One region of the Arthrobacter sp. MW3 TE3886 genome, then DNA from elsewhere that is predicted to be linked to it. Evidence: riboswitches for the same ligand, from Rfam matches in the RefSeq annotation. Region 1 holds a riboswitch; each other region holds the start of a gene.
The links. A riboswitch is a leader RNA that binds a small molecule or an ion and turns the genes downstream of it on or off. The one in region 1 is predicted to bind S-adenosylmethionine.

Region 1 (4,797 bases):
GGCCACGGACCTGGGCGCCACCCGCGGCGACGGCGTATTCGAATCCCTGCTGGCCGTCGGCGGCCGGCCCCGCAAGATCCAGGCGCACCTGACCCGGCTGGCCGGCTCGGCCCGGCTGCTGGAGCTGGACATCCCGGCCGAGGACGCATGGCGGCGGGCGGTGGAAACCGCCATCCGCGAGTTCCGGGGGCAGGAACCTGCCGAGGGTGCAGCCGGCGGCACGGGGCAGGACGAGGTGGTGGTGAAGCTGATTGTCACCCGCGGGCCGGAGGGCGCGGCTGCCCCCACGTGCTGGATCCAGGCCTCCGCGCCAGCGGCCGCGGGCCGCCGGCAGCGCGAGACCGGGATCGACGTCATCCTGCTGGACCGCGGCTACGACAGTGAAGTCGGCGAGCGCGCCCCGTGGCTCCTGCTCGGCGCCAAGACCCTTTCGTACGCCGTGAACATGGCGGCGTTGCGCTACGCCCACCGGCAGGGCGCCGACGACGTCATCTTCACGTCCGCGGACGGCCGGGTGCTGGAGGGTCCGACGTCGACCGTTCTGCTGGCCCACCTGGAAACCTCGGACGACGGCGCCGGCGGCGTCCGCACCGTCCGGCGGCTCATCACTCCCCAGCTGGACAGCGGCATCCTGCCCGGCACGTCACAGGGCGCCCTGTTCACCGCCGCCAAGGCTGCCGGCTGGGAACTGGGCTACGGCCCGCTGGAGCCGAAGGACCTGCTGGACGCCGACGCGGTCTGGCTGATCTCCAGCATCCGGCTCCTGGCCCCGGTGAACCACATCGACGGCCAGGAAATCGGCACCCCGGAACTGCGGCGCCAGCTCACGGCCGAACTCAACGCCCTCTTCGCCACCATCGAATAGCAACGCGGGATCACCCCAGGGCGTCCGCGGGCACTGCCGGGCACCGGCGGAAGGAGGCCGGGTTGAACGCCGGGAGCGTGAACGTTGCCAGCACGGCGTCGAGCATTTCCGGAGCCCACGTGCTGTTCTCCCCCAGGGTCGCGCAGACACCCAGCACCACGGGCGTTCCGTCGGTGCGGCGGCGGATCTGGACCTGGACCGGCCCGGTCAGCCCGAGCGTGCGGACGGCGGCCAGACCCAGCTTGCGCACATCCCCGGCCTGATCCGCCGGCACCCTCCGGCTGACTTCGTCGCTGCCGGCGCGTCCATACGGAGTCCTGGTCTTCTCGAGGACCACCGCCACCGGGGCCATCGCGTTGCGTGCCGGGGTGCCGAACACCAGGCACACGTAGTCGGCGCCCGGGATGAATTCCTGGACCAGTTGCCCCGCCGGCAGGTTCTTCCAGCTAACGGAGGCGGTTCCGGCCAGCAGGTGGACACCATGGAAGCCTTTGAAGACCCGCGGCTTGACCACCACGGGGCCGCTGAGGCCGGCGAGGGATGCCGGCGCGGCGGCGAGGTCGCCCGGCACCGCGAACCGGGGCACCGGGATGCCGGCCGCCTGCAGCGCCCAGGTGGTGAACAGCTGATCGTTGGCGAGGGCCACCGCGGCAGGATCACCCACGATGATCCGCACGTCCTGGGCGAATCCGGCGCGGGCCGCGGCCAGGACCGGGAGTTCCACGGTGAGGGTCGGAATGATGACGTTGATGGCTTCGCGGTCCACCAGCCGGCGCAGGTCCAGAATCATGTCCGGGTCCGTCGCCGGCAGGAGCCTGACCGCGGCGGCGGGAGTCTCGCCGGCCTGACGGGTGTCGGCGCGGGCATCGGAGCCGAGGTACGGGAGGCCTCGGGCTTCGAGTTGGGCCGCGACGGCCCGTCCGGCGGCGCTGGTAATCCCGGTAACGAGTATGCGCGGGTCCACGATTGCTCCATTCCGCCGTCACCGTCCCGACCGCGGCTGCGGCTCCGACCGTTCCAGCCACCGATTCTCAGACAGCCTGTTGTTGGACAGACGAGTCGTTTCACGGACTGCTCGATTCACAAACTGCCCGAATCACCTGCAGCGCCGGCCGACGCGTCGGACCTAATCCCCCCAGTAGACGGCGAAACATCCCGGCAGACACGAGTGGGCAGTACCCGAAACTGGAGCCCGCCACTACTCGCCCGGGCCACGGTCCGGTTACGGAACATGACGGCGGCGGCGGTGCGGGCCGGCGCCGCAGGTGTTACGTTTTTGGGGAGTAATGAGAACCGGTGCCAAGCCCTGACTGGCCGGTCGGCAACCCTCCCTTTCGCGGCGGGGTGCCTCAGGTGAATACTCGGCATATCGACCATTCGAGCTGCAAGCGTGAAAGAGGAGATCCGTCGTGCCCGACACGTCAACACCCACACCAGCCACCAGTACAGTCCCCGCCGCAGCCCCCAGCGCGGCAACCGCCGGCGAGGAAAGGCTGGCCTACCGCCTGTTCACCGGCGCGGATGACCGCGCCTTTTGCGAGCGGGTGTCAGCCGCCCTGGCCGAGGGCTATGTGCTGCACGGAAGCCCCGCCGCCAGCTTCAACGGAAGCACCGTGATCGTGGCGCAGGCGCTGGTCCTGCCGGCCGCGATTGCAAGTGCGGACGCCGCCGTGGCCAATGCGGTTGATGAGCTCGACGCCGACGAGTCTGGCGCCGACGGGGTCTTCGCGGGCCACGCATGAGCTACGCCGGAGACCTCAGCCCGGATGAGGCGTGGGCCAAGCTGGAGGCCGGAGCCATCCTGGTGGATGTCCGAACCGAGGGCGAATGGGCCCACATCGGTATCCCGGACACCGCGGCTGCGGGCGAAAGCCGCAACGATCCGCTCTTCATCCAGTGGAACCTCGCCGGCGGCACGCCGAACCCGCACTTCGTGGAACAGCTAAGGCAGCAGGCGCCGGAGGACACCGCCGTCGAACTGGTGTTCCTTTGCCGCTCCGGTGCCCGGTCGATCGCCGCCGCGACGGCCGCGACGGCCGCCGGCTTCACCTCCTACAACGTCCTTGAGGGCTTCGAAGGCGAGACCGACCGCTTCGGCGAACGCACCGTCAACGGCTGGAAGAACCGCGGCCTGCCCACCAACCTCGGAAAGATTTAAGTGACTTTCAATCCCGACGCCGCCGGCTGGGCGGCCGACACCCAGGCTGTCCGCGGCGGCCTTGACCGCACCGGCTTCCAGGAAACCACCGAGCCGATCTTCCTCAACTCAGGATTCGTCTACGAGTCAGCGGCCGCCGCCGAGCGCGCCTTCACCGGGGAGGACGAGCGCTTCGTCTACTCCCGCTACGGCAACCCCTCCGTCGCCACCTTCCAGGAGCGGCTCCGGCTGCTCGAAGGGACGGAGGCGTGTTTTGCGACGGCGTCCGGCATGTCCGCCGTCTTCACCGCCCTGGGCGCGCTGTTGGCGGCCGGGGACCGGGTGGTCGCGGCCCGCTCGCTGTTCGGCTCGTGCTTCGTGATCCTCAACGAGATCCTGCCGCGCTGGGGTGTCGAGACGGTCTTCGTGGACGGCCCGGACCTGGAGCAGTGGCAAGCCGCGCTGTCCGAGCCGACCACCGCCGTGTTCTTCGAGTCGCCGTCGAACCCCATGCAGGAAATCGTGGACATCGCCGCCGTGAGCAAACTGGCGCATGCGGCCGGCGCCACGGTGGTGGTAGACAACGTCTTCGCCACCCCGCTGCTGCAGCGCTGCGGCGACCTCGGCGCGGACGTGGTGGTCTACTCCGGCACCAAGCACATCGACGGCCAGGGCCGGGTCCTGGGCGGAGCCATCCTGGGCACCAGGGAATTCATCGACGGGCCCGTCAAGCAGCTCATGCGGCACACCGGTCCGGCGCTTTCGGCGTTCAATGCCTGGGTGCTCACCAAGGGCCTGGAGACCATGGCCTTGCGCGTCAACCATTCCTCGGCCTCGGCGCTGCGGCTGGCCGAATGGCTCGAGGGACAGCCTGCGGTGGGCTGGGTAAAGTACCCGCTGCTGCCGTCCCACCCGCAGTACCGGCTGGCGGTGCAGCAGATGAAGGCCGGCGGGACGGTTCTCACCCTGGAGCTGCAGCCCTCCCCCGGCCGCACGGCGAAGCAGGCCGCGTTCGCACTCCTGGACGCGCTGCGGATCATCGACATCTCCAACAACCTCGGCGACGCCAAGACGCTCATCACGCACCCGGCCACCACCACGCACCGCGCGATGGGTCCGGAAGGCCGCGCGGCGATCGGGCTCAGCGACGGTGTGGTCCGGCTTTCGGTGGGCCTGGAGGACGTCGAGGACCTCATCCGCGACCTCGGCCAGGCACTCAAGCAGGTCTAGGGCCGCCGCCCCCTGCCGTGCACTGCCCCTGGTGCCGGCTCCCGGTCAGGCCGGGCGCAACCGGCCCAGGGGCGAACGATTTTCGGCCGGCCCTTCGGTGACGGGCCCCTCGGTGGTCAGTTCGATGGCCCGTTCGACGACGGCGGGCAGGCCGCCAGCCCGGAATGGGCCGCGCTGTAGCTGCGAACCGGTGCCCTCTGTCAGAATCCGCTCGACGCCCTCGCGCGCCAGCTCCAGCTCGCCCTGCTCCTCAAGCACCGGGGCCACGAAGTCCACGAGCGCCCTGACCACGTCCGCGGCCGGGGCAGGGGTGAAGGTTCCGAAGTCCAGGAGCTCCCCGCGCAGCCCGCAATTGCTGGCCTGCCAGGCGGCCATCCGCAGCAGCAGCGTGGGCACCGGGGCGGGATCGACGCCGTCGTTCCATTCCCGCGCCGCCGACTCCACGAGGGCGCGCACCAGCACGGCAATGAGGGCAGCGTCCTCGGCCCGCAGGCAGACATCCGCGACCCGGATCTCCACGGTGGGATGCTGACGGCACAGCCGCGCGTCGAAATAGACCATTCCC
Region 2 (4,797 bases), 1.0 Mb from region 1:
CGAACTCGCCCCCACCGTGGCCGCACTCTGCGCCCTCGCCGCCGGCCCCTCGCGGCTCAGCGGCATCGCCCATCTCCGCGGCCACGAAACGGACCGGCTCGCCGCCCTCGTCGCCGAAATCAACCGCCTCGGCGGCGACGCCGAAGAGACCGCCGACGGCCTCATCATCCGCCCGGCCGCGCTGCACGGCGGCGTAGTCCACAGCTACGCGGACCACCGCATGGCAACCGCCGGCGCCATCCTCGGCCTTGCCGTACCCGGCGTGGAGGTCGAGGACATCGCAACCACGGCCAAGACCATGCCCGATTTCCCGCAACTCTGGGAAGCGATGCTGGCACAGGGACCCGCCGCAGATGAGGACACCGCCGGTGGCACGCAGCACTGATTCCTGGGACGAGTCCGACGTCCGGATCCGGCCGAACAAGAAGGGCACCCGCCCCCGCACCAAGGACCGGCCCAGCTACGACGACGCCGTCACCGGACGCATCATCACCGTTGACCGCGGCCGCTACACCGCCGTCGTCGGCGAAGGAACCCCGGACGAACGCAAGATCATCGCGGCCCGCGCCCGGGAGCTGCGCCGCAACCCCGTGGTTGCCGGCGACTTCGTCTCCCTGGTCGGCGACGTCACCGGCGAGCCCGACACCCTCGCGCGTCTGGTCAAGATCCAGGACCGCAAGACACTGTTGCGCCGCAGCGCCGACGACACGGACCCGATCGAACGCGCCGTCGTGGCCAACGCCGACCAGCTGGTGGTGGTGGTCGCCGCCGCCAACCCCGAGCCGCGGACCGGTTTCATCGACCGCGCACTGGTGGCCGCATACGACGCCGGCATCGAGCCGCTGCTGCTCGTCACCAAGGCCGACGTCAAGGATCCCGCCGAACTGCTGTCCAACTACCAGCACCTCGATTTTCCCGTCATCATCTCCAAGACCGCGGACTCCGCCGCTTCCGGCATCGACGCCCGCTCCGACGACGGGCTCTCCGCCCGGCTCGACAAGGACGCGGTGTCCCAGCTGCGCGACTACCTCGACGGCAAGGTCACCGTGATGCTGGGCCATTCCGGCGTCGGCAAGTCCACCATGGTCAACGCCCTGACCGGGGCCGAGCGGGCCACGGGAGGCGTGAATGCGGTAACCGGCCGCGGCCGCCACACGTCCTCCTCGGCACTGGCGCTGAAGGTCAACGATGCCCCGGCGGGCAGCTGGATCATCGACACCCCCGGCATCCGGTCCTTCGGCCTGGCCCACGTGGACCCGGACCGGATCCTCCGTTCCTTCCCGGACCTGGAACCGGGAACCGATGATTGCGAACGCGGCTGCAAGCATGACTCCACCGCCGTCAACTGCGGCGTCGACAAGTGGGTGGCCGCCGGGCACGCGGGGCCCTCGGGACCGGCCAGGCTCGCGTCCCTGCGCCGGCTGCTGGGCACGGACCCGCGGATGGAAGCACAGGAAACCAAGGAACTGGGCACCGTCTCCTAGCCGGCCCGGCAACCGGGCTGCGGCGCCGTGCCGCGGCCTCCCGCCCGGCAGCCCGGTTTGACGGTAGTTTGGAACCATGAGCCAACCCGCTTCGAGCTACAACGATGACCTGCGCCTTGCCCATGTACTGGCAGATTCGGTCGATTCCCAGACCATGAGCCGCTTCAAGGCGCTCGACCTTCGGATCGAGACGAAGCCCGACCTCACACCCGTCACCGATGCCGACAAGTCCGCGGAAGAGGCCATCCGCGGCCAGCTCTCCCGGTCACGTCCGCGGGACGCGGTCCTGGGCGAGGAATTCGGCAGCTCGGGCCACGGTTCCCGCCGGTGGATCATCGACCCGATCGACGGCACCAAGAACTTTGTCCGCGGCGTCCCGGTCTGGGCCACCCTGATCGCCCTCGTCGATGAGGGCGAACCGGTGGTCGGCGTCGTGAGCGCGCCGGCACTGGGCAAGCGCTGGTGGGCCGCCAAGGGTGCGGGCGCCTACACGGGCCGCTCGCTCGCCGCCGCCACACGCTTGAAGGTATCCAATGTCTCCAATCTCGAGGACGCCTCGCTGTCCTACTCCAGCCTTGGCGGCTGGAAGGAACGCGGGAATCTGGATGAGTTCCTGGGCCTGACCGAGGAAGTGTGGCGGACCCGCGCCTACGGTGACTTCTGGTCCTACTGCCTCGTGGCCGAGGGTGCCGTGGACATCGCCTGCGAGCCCGAGCTGAACCTCTACGACATGGCCGCCCTGGTGCCGATCGTGACCGAGGCCGGCGGCCGCTTCACCTCGCTCGAGGGAGAGGACGGACCCTTCGGCGGCAATGCCCTGGCCACCAATTCGATCCTGCACTCGGAAGTCCTCAAGCGGCTTAACCCCGGTCTCGACGACCTCTTCCCGGCTCACCCCAACAACTGAACCGAACCACTGATCCAAGCCCCTGGTTGATCGAACAAACGGCGGCGGCCGACCCCCATTGCGGGGCCGCCGCCGCCGTTTGTTCGGCCACAGCGCGTTGTGGCCGCGCCCGTAATAATCCGCTTCACAATCGGCGCCCGCCTTTTCCCCGGCTGCGCGGATGTCCTACGCTCGATGCAGGTCACGAGTGCCAGCGCTAAACCCCGGTTTGCTGGCCGGCAACCCTCCAGTCGCGGTGGGGTGCCCCGGGTGACGACCTGGCCGGTCCGGAACGGACCCGGCAAGCGCGGATTCCCACGGTGTGGGGTCCTGTTCGAGTGAGGTCCCATGACAACTGCCATTTTCCCCGTCGCCCCCGAATTCCATGCCGCCGGTGCAGAACGGTCTGCAGGGCAGGCTGATGGCCGCCTCGCCCTCGCGGCCCGCCCGCTGGCCGCCGTTACCGGGGCGGAAATCCAGGCGCCGCTGATCACCGGCGGCCACACCCGCTACGCCAACCTCGACTACGGCGCCTCCGCCCCGGCCCTGTCCGTGGTCTCGGCCTACCTGAACGAAATCCTGCCGTACTACGCCAGCGTGCACCGCGGCGCCGGCTACGCATCGCAGATCAGCACGTCCGTCTACGAGAACGCCCGGGACATCGTGCGGGACTTCGTGGGCGGCCGGCCGGACGATTCCGTGATCTTCACCCGCAACACCACCGATTCCCTGAACCTGCTGGCGGGCTGCCTGCCGCTGCGCGACGGGCGGCCCGCGGGCGAGGTCGTCTACCTCGACATCGAGCACCACGCCAACCTCCTGCCCTGGCAGAATGTCCCGCACCGCAGCGTCGTGGCCGCCCCCACCCTCGCGGCCACGGTGGACCGCCTGCGCGAGGAGCTGGCGCGCGGCGATGTCAGCCTGCTGGCCATCACCGGCGCTTCCAACGTCACCGGGGAGATCCTGCCGATCCGGACCCTGGCCGCGCTGGCACACGAATACGGCGCCAGGATCGTTGTCGACGCCGCGCAGCTGGCCCCGCACCGGCGGATTAACATCGCCGCGGACGGCGTCGACTACCTCGCCTTCTCTGGGCACAAGCTGTACGCCCCGTTCGGCGCGGGCGTGCTGGTGGGCCGGACGGACTGGCTCGACGCCGGCACCCCACACCTGGCCGGCGGCGGCGCTGTCCGCGACGCCCGGCTCGACTCCGTCAGCTGGACCACGGGACCTGCCCGGCACGAGGGCGGCTCGCCTAACGTCCTTGGCGCGGCGGCCCTCGCCCGTGCCACCCAGGTCATTGCGGCCCTGGACCAGGAGCAGTGGCAGGCCCACGAGGACGCCATCCGGTCCTTCCTCGTCGAAGGCCTCCAGGGCATCGACGGAGTAACCGTGCACCGTATCTTTGCCGATTCGCCTTCCGTTTCTTCCCCCGAAGGCGGCCAGGCAGGCCCCGGCACGATCGGCGTCGTGAACTTTTCCGTGGAAGGCTTCGACGCCGGGCTGGTGGCCGCCTACCTGTCGGCCGAACACGGCATTGGCCTGCGCGACGGCCGATTCTGCGCCCACCCGCTGCTCAAGCGGCTCGGCCTGCCCGCCGGCTCCCTGCGGGCCAGCTTCGGGCTGGGCTCGCGGCTGGAGGACGCCGAACGCCTGCTGGCCGGCCTGCAGCAGCTGCGGCAGAACGGACTCGGCTGGGATTACGTGGTGGACGCCGGCCGCTGGGTGCCGGCCAACGACACCCGCAGCTACCCCCACTGGGCGCCGAACACCCCGGGCACCGCCGGCGCCGCGCCCTGCACCCTCGACTAGCGCAGGATCAGGGCCCGGCGAGGGTGCGGTAAATTCGAAAGGTACCTGAAACAAGCAGGACCTTCCGAAGGAGATCGCACGTGGCAAGCGCCGGCCCCAGGCTGCACAGTGGACCCAAGCTGCAGAGCGGGCGGCGCCAGGAACTCGGACAAAGCTTCCAGGACGGCGGGGAACACTATGAACGCGTCCGCCCCGGCTATCCGCAGGAGTCCGCCGGCTGGCTGGTCCCGGCGGGGGCCAGGGACGCCGCGGACATTGGCGCCGGCACCGGGAAGTTCACTGCGCTCCTGGCAGAACGCGGACTGGACACGGTGGCTGTGGACCCCTCTGCCGACATGCTGGAGCAGTTGCGCCGGACCCTGCCGGACGTCATCGCCATCGAGGGCAGCGCCGAGGACACGGGTCTCGAGCCGGAATCCTTCGACCTCGTCACGGTCGCCCAGGCGTGGCACTGGTGCGATCCTGGCCTGGCCAGCATCGAGATTGCCCGGATCCTGCGGCCGCACGGAGTGCTGGGCCTGATCTGGAACCAGCTGGACACCAGCGTGCCCTGGGTGCACCGCCTCTCCCGGATCATGCACGCCGGGGACGTCCTCAAACCACACTTCCGCCCCG
Region 3 (4,797 bases), 3.8 Mb from region 1:
AGCCCTGCTCGGCGTATTGGCGCCAGTACGAGTCGAAGTAGCGGCGCGGGTTGCCCCAGACCGTCCGGGCGATCGCGGGGCCGGGGGAGTCCACCACGATGAAACCCTGGACGCCTGGCGGTACCGTGTTGCCGGCGTCGTCCACGATCCGTGTGCTGACGCCGGGCAGCGGGCGGGCCGCGCAGCCGGGTTTGAACCCGGGGTCCGTCGGCGCGGGGGAGAGGATGGTGGCGCCGGTTTCGGACTGCCACCAGGTGTCCACCACCGGGGCGGTGCCGGCGCCGATGTTGGCCCGGAACCAGCGCCAGGCCTCGGGGTTGATGGCCTCGCCCACCGTGCCGAGCAGACGGATGGAGGAGAGGTCGTACGTGTCCGGGACGCCGTCCGGGAACCAGCCCATGAGGGAGCGGACCAGGGTGGGCGCGGTGTAGTACTGCGTGACCGCGTAGCGTTCGATGATCTCGAAGTGCCGGCCCGGGTGCGGGGTGTTGGGTGTGCCCTCGAAGATGACCTGCGTGGCGCCGTTGGAGAGCGGGCCGTAGAGCTCGTAGGTGTGCGCGGTGACCCAGGCGAGGTCGGCCGTGCACCAGTGCACGTCCTTCTCCCGCAGCGCCGGGTCCGGGTTGCTGAACAGGTGCTCGAAGCTCCAGGACGCCTGCGTGAGGTAGCCGCCGGAGGTGTGGACCAGGCCCTTTGGCTTGCCGGTGGTGCCGGAGGTGTACATGATGAACAGCGGCGTCTCGGCGTCGAACGCCTCGGCCTCGTGAGTCTCGGAGGCGGACCCGACGGCGTCGTGCCACCACACATCGCGGCCCGCGGTCATCGGGACGGTGTCCAGCTCGCCCGCGGGAGTGGTCCGGTTGACCACCAGGACGTGTTCGATGGCGTTGTCGCCGGAGACGGCGGCGTCCGCGTTGTCCTTGACCGGCACGGCGGTGCCGCGGCGGAACTGGCCGTCGGTGGTGACCAGGAGCTTGGCGCCGGTGTCCTCGACCCGGAACTTCAGGGCCTCCGCGGAGAACCCGCCGAAGACCAGGGAATGGATGGCGCCGATGCGGGCCACGGCGAGGGTGATGATGACGGTTTCGGGGATGACGGGGAGGTAGATGACCACCCGGTCGCCCTTGGTGATGCCCAGGTCCAGGAGGGCGTTGGCGGCTTTGGAGACCTCGCGCTGGAGGTCGGCGTAGGTGACGGCACGGCGGTCACCGGGCTCGCCCTCGAAGTGCAGGGCCACCTTGTCCCCGCGCCCCGCCGCTACGTGGCGGTCGACGCAGTTGTGGGCGACATTGAGTCTGCCCCCTTCGAACCAGGTGATCTGCGGTCCGACGCCGTCCTCGACGTCGGCCGGGACCCGGCGGTGCGCGGTGTGCCAGGGTTTGGCACGCTCCGTTGTGCCGCCGGGCACGTCCGCCCAGTCGAGGCGGAGAGCCTGGGTTTCCCAGAACGCAACCGTCTCTGCCTGGGCAGTTCCCGCCGTCGCGGCGGCGCCGTGCCGGGGAAGGTAGTTTCCGGGGGTGGTGCTGCGGTGACGCGCCGGCCCGTCGGTGGGGACGCCGTGCACTGCGTCGTCCGTGGGCTCGTTCAGGGACCATCCCGAAGAGCCGCGAGAGGAGCCGGGCGCGTCACGCGGCCCTGCTTCGTTCGCCGTCGCGTCCGAAGTGGTTTGTGGGAATGCCTCGGACGCGGTCCGGGCAAAGGTGGGCAGGGCGGAATAATTCTCAGGGGTCATTGCTGCACTCCATCGGTCCTGGCAGTAGCACCCTTGGTCCCTCCGGTTCCCTCGAATTTCCTCGAAGGAGGGCGGAACAGTTCCGTGGGAATGGTCGTCTCACGTCACCGGGGGTTGCTGCGGCGTCATCGATCCAGGTCTCTCGGCCGCTCGGGATGGTCATTACCTACTAGAGCCGAGATGCAGGATTCCACAAAATCGGCGCCCGGGAGCGCTGTAATATTCGTTCACCCGGCCTGCGTCCGGTCGAAATCATTCATTTATTCGACGATTGCCCGGAAAGGCCGCAGGAGTAAGGTTGACGCATGGCCCATGTTAACGATCCGGCAGTCATTGACCGCCTCATGCGAACCAAAGGCACGTGGGCGGTGGTCGGCCTCAGCACCAACGAATGGCGCTCGGCGTACGAAGTCTCCCTCTATGTCCGGGACCGGATGGGCATGACCATCATTCCGGTCAACCTTCCCGGCGACGACGTCCACGGGGAGAAGGGGTACCGTTCCCTCGCGGACATCCCGGCGGAGAAGCACCCGATCGACGTCGTGGACTGCTTCGTCAACTCCCACAGGGTGGGGGCAGTCATAGACGAGGCCATCGCCGTAGGCGCCAAGGCCGTCTGGCTGCAGCTGGGCGTCTTCGACGACGCCGCGGCGGACCGCGCCAAGGCCGCCGGGCTGGACGTCGTCGTGGACGCGTGCCCGGCCCGCGAAGGCTGGCGCGTGGGCATCTAACGGCCCGGGAATGACGATCAACAGGTTGGGAAGAGTCGGTTACAAAATGTGACCGGCTTTTTCCGTATTCGCCGCATTGCCGTGTGAGATGGACTCGTAACCATCCCGAGCGGCTGAGAGATCTGGCTCTGTGACGCCGCAGCAACCCCCTCTTTGAGGACGGTGCTACCGCCAGGACCGATGGAGAACCACTGTGTTCTTAGGCTCCGCGGCTTCGCTCAGCGCTGCCCGGAAGCCAGGACCCAGGGCTTTCCTCGGGCGAGCCCGGAGGAAATCATGAACACGCAGACAGCGGCAGCGCCGCGGCCCCGAGCAGGTGGGGGCCTGTGATCGAGATCCAGAATGTCAGCACGTCCTTCGCTTCGGCCGCAGGCCCCTTCACGGCCGTCGACGATGTCAGCCTGCACATCAGGCGGGGCACCATCCAGGGCATCATCGGGTTCTCCGGCGCCGGCAAATCCACGCTGCTGCGCAACATCAACCTCCTCGAGCGCCCGACGTCGGGACGCGTCCTGGTGGACGGCGTGGACCTGGTGACCCTCTCCGACGCCGAGCTCCGGACCAAGCGGCACGACATCGGCATGATTTTCCAGCACTTCAATCTCCTCAACAACCTCACGGCCCAGGAAAATGTGGAGCTGTCCCTGAAGTTCGCCGGCGTCGGGAAGGCAGAACGCCGCCGGCGGGCCGCCGAAACCCTGGAAATCGTGGACCTCGCCGACAAAGCGGGGACATATCCGGCCAAACTCTCGGGGGGCCAGAAACAGCGGGTGGCGATCGCCCGCGCCCTCGCCACCGGTCCCAAGGTGCTGCTCTGCGACGAGCCGACGTCGGCTGTCGATCCCCGGACGACGTCATCGGTCCTGCAGTACCTGGCCGATGTCAACGCCGAATTCGGCATCACGATCGTGGTGGTCACCCACGAGATGAACGTCATCAAGGCCATCGCGGACAACGTCGCGGTCATGGAAGAGGGCCGGGTGGTGGAGCAGTTCGATCTCACCGAACTCCAGCGCCCCGGCTTCCACCCGGCGACGTCGATCGGCCGCTACCTGGTCTCCGATGAGATCCAGTTGGACCGCTCCGGGAGGGGCACCCACACCACAGCCGCGTCGGAGGGCCTGATCAATGTTTGACCGCATCCTGGAAGTCCTGCCCGAAATCGGCGTCGCCATGGGCCAGACCCTCACCATGCTGCTGGTGGCCATCCCGCTGGCGGTGCTCCTCGGGACACCACTGGGTGTCCTGCTCTACACCATCGGTCCCAACGGGCTCAAGCACCGGCCAAAGCTGCACCGCGTCCTGGACGGACTGGTCAACCTGCTCCGCTCGTTCCCGTTCCTGATCCTGCTGATCGCGATCATTCCCGTGACCAGGTTCATTGTCGGCACGACCATCGGCACGGCCGCCGTCATTGTCCCGCTGACTCTCAACGCCATCCCCTATTTCGCCCGCTTTGTGGAACAGAACCTGAGCCAGCTCGGCGGCGGAGTGGTCGAAGCGGCACGGTCCATGGGCGCCAGCCGGTCCCAGATCGTCCGGGACGTCCTGATTGTGGAGGCGAAGCCCGGACTCGTCAGCTCCATCACCATCATGACCGTCAGCTTCATCTCCTACTCGGCGATGGCCGGCCTGGTGGGTGGCGGCGGAATCGGCGACTTCGCCATCCGGTACGGCTACTACCGCTACGAAACTCCGCTCATGATCACCGCGATTGTCCTGATGATCCTGCTGGTCACCATCGTTCAGCTGGGCGGGTCCTATGTTGCCCGGCGCCTGGACAAGCGCCTCTGAGCGCCCGCAGCACCCTCTTCCCACCTCCCCAGCGGAAAGCACCCCATGACTTCAACACCCAGTACCCGCTTCGACGGACCCCGCCCCCGCCTGCTGATCAGCGCCTTCGTGATGAACACGTCCAGCCACATCATGGGCGGCCAGTGGCGGCGCCCGGAGGCCCAGCAGCACCGGTTCAACGAACTCCAGCTCTGGGTCGACCTGGCCCGCCAGCTTGAGGACGCCAAGTTTGACGCGATCTTCTTCGCCGACGTCGTCGGTCTCTACGGCGACTACGACGGCGGCTGGGCGTCGCTGCTGAAAAAGGGCCTGCAGGTGCCCTCCAACGACCCCCTCATCCTGCTGTCCGCGCTCGCCACCGGAACGCGGGAGATCGGACTGGCCGCGACGTCGTCGGTGATCCAGAGCCACCCGTTCCAGTTCGCCCGGCAGATGTCCACGCTGGACCACATCAGCGGCGGCCGCGTGGCCTGGAACATCGTCACCAGCGTGCTGGAAAACGCGCACCGGAACTTCAACGCCACCGAGCTGACCAAGCAT
Region 4 (4,797 bases), 2.9 Mb from region 1:
GGCCGGCGTACATCAGGGAGTGGAACAGCAGGCCGATGGTGATCGCAGCGAGGATGATGAAGTCGTTCTTGGTGTCCATCATCGGGAAGGCGAAGAAGCCCCACGTGCCGCCGAGGATGGCGCCGGCCATGTAGACGGGCTTGCGGCCGACGTTGTCCGAGAGCCTGCCGACCATCGGGATCACGGCGAAGTGGATGAAGTGGGCCACGAGCAGCAGCAGCAGGATCCGGGAGGTGTCTGTCTGGACGACGACCTTCAGGTACGTGATCGAGAAGGTGACCACGAGGTAGTAGAGGATGTTCTCGGCGAAGCGCAGGCCCATCGCGGTGAAGACGCCCCGCGGGTAGCGGCGGAAGACTTCGGCCACGCCGTAGCCCTTGTTCTCGACTTCGACTTCCTTTTGGGCTTCCAGGAAGATGGGGGCGTCCTGGACCTTGGTGCGGATGTAGTAGCCGACCAGCACGATCACGGCGGAGAGCCAGAAGGCGACGCGCCAGCCCCAGCTGAGGAAGTCGGCGGAGGACAGCACGGAGGACAGCGTGAACAGCACGGCGGTGGCGAGCAGGTTGCCGAGCGGAACGGCCGACTGCGGCCAGCTGGACCAGAACCCGCGGGACTTGCTGGGGCTGTGCTCGGCGACGAGCAGGACGGCGCCGCCCCATTCACCGCCGACGGCGAAGCCCTGGGCAAAGCGCAGGAAGACCAGCAGCGCCGGGGCCCAGTAGCCGATCTGCGCGAAGGTGGGCAGACAGCCCATCAGGAAGGTGGAGACGCCCACCAGGAGGATGCTGACCTGGAGCAGCTGCTTGCGGCCGAACTTGTCGCCGAAGTGGCCGAAGACGATGCCGCCGATCGGGCGGGCCACGAATCCGACGGCGTAGGTCAGGAACGCGGCGATAATGCCGTCGAGTTCCGTGCCCGAATTGGGGAAGAACGTTTTGCCGAAGACCAGCGTGGCGGCGGAGGCGTAGAGGAAGAATTCATACCACTCAACCACTGTGCCGGCCATGGAGGCCGTTACTACCTTCTTCAGTCCGGACGTTTGGACGTCCGGCTCGTCTGCGCGCGTTGTCGCGGCGTTTTCCGTGCTCATGAGAACTCCTTCGGTGTCGCCTTCGACACCCTGCGGACCATTGGACTGAGGACGCCCGTGATGTAGGGCACATGGCGTCATTCCCCATGAGTATGGACGCTCCCGCGCTGAGCCTCAACGGCCATTAGTGCAGAGCGCGTCTGCAAAAATGCACAAGCAGGCGGGCCTAGTGGCCGAAGAAGGTCTCCCGGAGCTGCCCGCTGAGCTGGCCGATTTCGGTCAGGAAGCCGTCGTGGCCGATCGGCGCTTCGATGATGTGCAGTTCCGCTCCGCCCGGCAGGGCCTCGGCCAGCTGGCGGGACTGGGCCGGGAAGTACAGGCGGTCCGAGTCCACGGCCGCCACGAGGAACTCTGCGGTGGCCGGGGCCAGGGCCTCCGCGAGGCTGCCCCGCCCGCGGCAGACATCGTGGCTCATGAGGGCTTCGGTAATGGCGATGTAGCTGTTGGCATCGAAGCGCCGGACCAGCTTGCTGCCCTGGTGGTCCAGGTAGCTTTCCACCTGGTAGCGCCCGCGTCCGGCCAGCGATCCGGCTTCCAGGGGCGTCTCGGACTCCTGGGCGTTCCGGCCAAACCGGCCGTCCAGTTCGGCCGCGGAGCGGTAGGTGATGTGCGCGATGCGGCGGGCGAGGGCGAGCCCAGCCTCGGGCTCGGGGCCGCCGTAGTAGTTCCCCCCGTTGAAGTGGGGATCCTGGCGGATGGCCAGCGTCTGGGCCTGCGCAAAGGCAATCTGTTCGGCCGTGCTGCTGGGGCCGACGGAAATCACGGCGCAGCGTCGGACCCGGCTGGGGTAGGTGACGGCCCATTCAAGGGCGCGTGCGCCGCCAAGCGAGCCGCCCACCACGGCGTACCAGCAACCGATGCCCAGGGCGTCGGCCAGCCGCGCCTCGGCAGCGGTGGTGTCGCGCAGGGTGACGAGCGGGAAGCGCGATCCCCAGGGGCGCCCGTCGGGGGCCGGGGTGGAGGGTCCCGTGGAACCGTAGCAGCCGCCCAGGATGTTGATCGAGACGACGAAATACTTGTCCGTGTCCACGGGCGCTCCGGGTCCGGCGAGCTGTTCCCACCAGCCGGGTTCCCCGCTTTCGCCGCGGGTCACATGCGTGTCGCCGGTCAGGGCGTGTTCAATGAGGACAGCGTTGGAGGCGTCAGCGTTCAGGGTCCCCCACGTCTCGTAGGCGAGGACCACATCCGGCAGCAGGATCCCGGATTCGAGCTGCAGATCACCGATCCTGACGGACTGGACGGTCCCGTCCGGGGTCCGGGATGGTTTGGTTTCGGGTACACCCGTGCGGGTGACGGCAATCGTCATGTGAGGACCTATCTTCGCGCTTGCCTGCCGTCAGCTGACCGGCAGGCCAGGTCTTCACCCGGGGCACCCCGCCGCAAAAGGAGGGTTGCCGGCCAGCAAGCCGGGGCTGTCGCTGGCACTCATGACCTGGTACGAGTCTACGAAACACGGTGCGGAAATCACGAAGATTGTGACTTCCATGTGACAGCCCCCTGGCCGGCCGCCCCTTGCGGGGAGGCCGGCCGGGGTGACTAGGCGGACTTGGCCGCGCGGAATCCGGCGTCGAGGTCCGCGAGGATGTCGTCGATGTGCTCCAGTCCCACCGACAGCCGCACCAGCCCGGGGTTCACGCCGGCGATCGTCTGCTGTTCGGGCGAGAGCTGGCTATGGGTGGTCGACGCCGGGTGGATCACCAGGGACCGGACATCACCGATGTTCGCGACGTGCGAGTGCAGTTCGAGGGCATCGACGAACCGCTTGCCGGCCTCCGCTCCCCCGGCGATGTTGAACGCCACGACGGCGCCGGTCCCCTTGGGCCCATACTTGCGGCCGCGCTCGTACCAGGGGCTGGACGGCAGCCCGGCGTAGGCGACCGATTCGACGTCGTCCCGCCCCTCCAGCCATTGCGCCACCTTGGTGGCGTTGGCCACGTGGCGCTCGACGCGCAGGCTCAGCGTTTCGATGCCCTGGGCGATGAGGAAGGCGTTGAACGGGGACACCGCGGAGCCGAGGTCGCGCAGGAGCTGGACCCGGGCCTTGAGGATGTAGGAAAGGTTCGCGCCCAGTGCGCCGTCGGCGCCGAGGTCGCGGGCGTAGACCAGGCCGTTGTAGGTGGGGTCCGGGGTGTTGAAGCCGGGGAACCGCTCCGGGTCCTTCCCGAAGTCGAAGTTGCCGGAGTCCACGATCACGCCGGCGATTGCGGCGCCGTGCCCGCCGAGGTACTTGGTGGCGGAATGGACCACGATGTCCGCGCCCCACTCGATCGGCCGGATCAGGTAGGGGGTGGAGAGCGTGTTGTCGACGACCAGCGGCACGCCGGCCTCGTGCGCCACGCGGGAGACGCCCTCGATGTCCAGCACGTCCTGGCGGGGGTTGGAGACCACTTCGCCGAAGAACAGCTTGGTGTTGGGCTGGACGGCGTCCCGCCACTGGTCCAGGTTGTCCGGGTCCGCCACGAAGGTCACGGAGATGCCGAACTTCTTCAGCGTGTGGGCGAGCAGGTTGTAGGTTCCGCCGTAGAGGCTGGGGCTGGCCACCACGTGGTCCCCGGCCTCGGCGATATTGAGGATCGCGAACGTCTCGGCGGCCTGGCCGGAGCTGAGCAGCAGGGCCGCGAGGCCGCCTTCCAGGCTGGCCACGCGCTGTTCGACGGCGTCCTGGGTGGGGTTGCCGATCCGGGTGTAGATGGGCGCGAGTTCGGCGAGCGCGAAGCGGTTCGCGGCGCTTTCGGCGCTGGGGAACACGAACGACGTCGTCTGGTAGATGGGCAGGGAACGCGCGCCGGTGGCGCTGTCCGGCTCCTGGCCGGCGTGGATCTGGCGGGTTTCAAAGGACCAGGCGTTGGACATTGATGCTCCTCGAGTCACTGGGCACAGCACCGGCCGGGGCTTTTTTGGCCCGGACCGGGACAGGCGCCGCGCTTGCCCTCCGGCGGGCGCCGGACGGCCAGGTCTTCACCCGGGGCACCCCACCGCGATACGAGGGTTGCCGGCCAGCAAGCCGGGGCTGTGCGCTGGCACTCATGACCTGGGTTAAGTGTAGGAATGGCGGCGCAGCCCTGGATAGCTTTATGACGAAGATGAAGACGGCCTCCGTGGCGGCGCGTCCCGGGCCGCCCCGATCAGCGCGCCGGGACGTCCCATGACGGTTAGGGGAGCCTAAGCTGAGAGGTCCATCACAAAGTGCCAAGATGATGGCATGCGCATGGATCACGTCTCTTACGCCTGTGAACACGATGGCTTGGCAGCCACCACTGAACGTATTGCGTCTGCCCTCGGCGTTGAAGCCGTGAAGGGTGGAGTGCACCCCCGTTTCGGGACACGCAACATGATCATCCCGCTCGCGGGACACAAGTACCTGGAAGTCGTGGAGGTCCTGAACCACCCGGCCTCCGACAAGGCCCCGTTCGGCCAGGCCGTCCGGGCACGTTCCGAGGCCGGCGGCGGCTGGATGGGCTGGTGCGTCGAGGTTGACGACCTGGCCCCGTTCGAGGAGCGGCTCGGCCGCGCCGCCGTCAACGGCAACCGGAAGTTTCCCGACGGCCGCGAACTGGTCTGGAAGCAGATCGGCATCCTGGGGCTCATCGCCGACCCCCAGGTGCCCTACATGCTCAAGTGGGAGGGTGACCCGGAACTGCACCCGTCCAACGCCTACGCGAGCGATGTCAAGATGTCCGCGCTGACCATTGCCGGTTCGGCAG

Region 2: linked by a shared signal. The riboswitch ahead of ABH915_RS15960 (aminotransferase class V-fold PLP-dependent enzyme) and the one ahead of ABH915_RS20640 (DUF1737 domain-containing protein) in region 1 are both predicted to bind S-adenosylmethionine.
Region 3: linked by a shared signal. The riboswitch ahead of ABH915_RS03155 (methionine ABC transporter ATP-binding protein) and the one ahead of ABH915_RS20640 (DUF1737 domain-containing protein) in region 1 are both predicted to bind S-adenosylmethionine.
Region 4: linked by a shared signal. The riboswitch ahead of ABH915_RS07365 (homoserine O-acetyltransferase) and the one ahead of ABH915_RS20640 (DUF1737 domain-containing protein) in region 1 are both predicted to bind S-adenosylmethionine.

What each region holds. Positions count from the first base shown of each region.
Region 1 is NZ_JBGCAN010000001.1:4,513,827-4,518,623, forward strand. Features, by position in the region: gene ABH915_RS20630 (aminodeoxychorismate lyase) at 1-865, shown strand, start outside; gene ABH915_RS20635 (hypothetical protein) at 876-1,829, opposite strand; SAM riboswitch class IV at 2,148-2,262, shown strand; gene ABH915_RS20640 (DUF1737 domain-containing protein) at 2,275-2,607, shown strand; gene ABH915_RS20645 (rhodanese-like domain-containing protein) at 2,604-3,023, shown strand; gene ABH915_RS20650 (O-succinylhomoserine sulfhydrylase) at 3,024-4,232, shown strand; gene ABH915_RS20655 (glutamate--cysteine ligase) at 4,278-4,797, opposite strand, start outside.
Region 2 is NZ_JBGCAN010000001.1:3,510,966-3,515,762, forward strand. Features, by position in the region: gene aroA (3-phosphoshikimate 1-carboxyvinyltransferase) at 1-385, shown strand, start outside; gene ABH915_RS15950 (ribosome small subunit-dependent GTPase A) at 369-1,484, shown strand; gene hisN (histidinol-phosphatase) at 1,561-2,391, shown strand; SAM riboswitch class IV at 2,571-2,684, shown strand; gene ABH915_RS15960 (aminotransferase class V-fold PLP-dependent enzyme) at 2,719-4,182, shown strand; gene ABH915_RS15965 (class I SAM-dependent methyltransferase) at 4,263-4,797, shown strand, end outside.
Region 3 is NZ_JBGCAN010000001.1:668,139-672,935, forward strand. Features, by position in the region: gene acs (acetate--CoA ligase) at 1-1,732, opposite strand, end outside; gene ABH915_RS03150 (CoA-binding protein) at 2,038-2,463, shown strand; SAM riboswitch class I at 2,561-2,650, shown strand; gene ABH915_RS03155 (methionine ABC transporter ATP-binding protein) at 2,790-3,599, shown strand; gene ABH915_RS03160 (methionine ABC transporter permease) at 3,592-4,257, shown strand; gene ABH915_RS03165 (LLM class flavin-dependent oxidoreductase) at 4,303-4,797, shown strand, end outside.
Region 4 is NZ_JBGCAN010000001.1:1,627,157-1,631,953, reverse strand. Features, by position in the region: gene ABH915_RS07370 (MFS transporter) at 1-1,093, opposite strand, end outside; gene ABH915_RS07365 (homoserine O-acetyltransferase) at 1,260-2,399, opposite strand; SAM riboswitch class IV at 2,411-2,526, opposite strand; gene ABH915_RS07360 (bifunctional o-acetylhomoserine/o-acetylserine sulfhydrylase) at 2,630-3,946, opposite strand; SAM riboswitch class IV at 4,010-4,125, opposite strand; gene ABH915_RS07355 (VOC family protein) at 4,296-4,797, shown strand, end outside.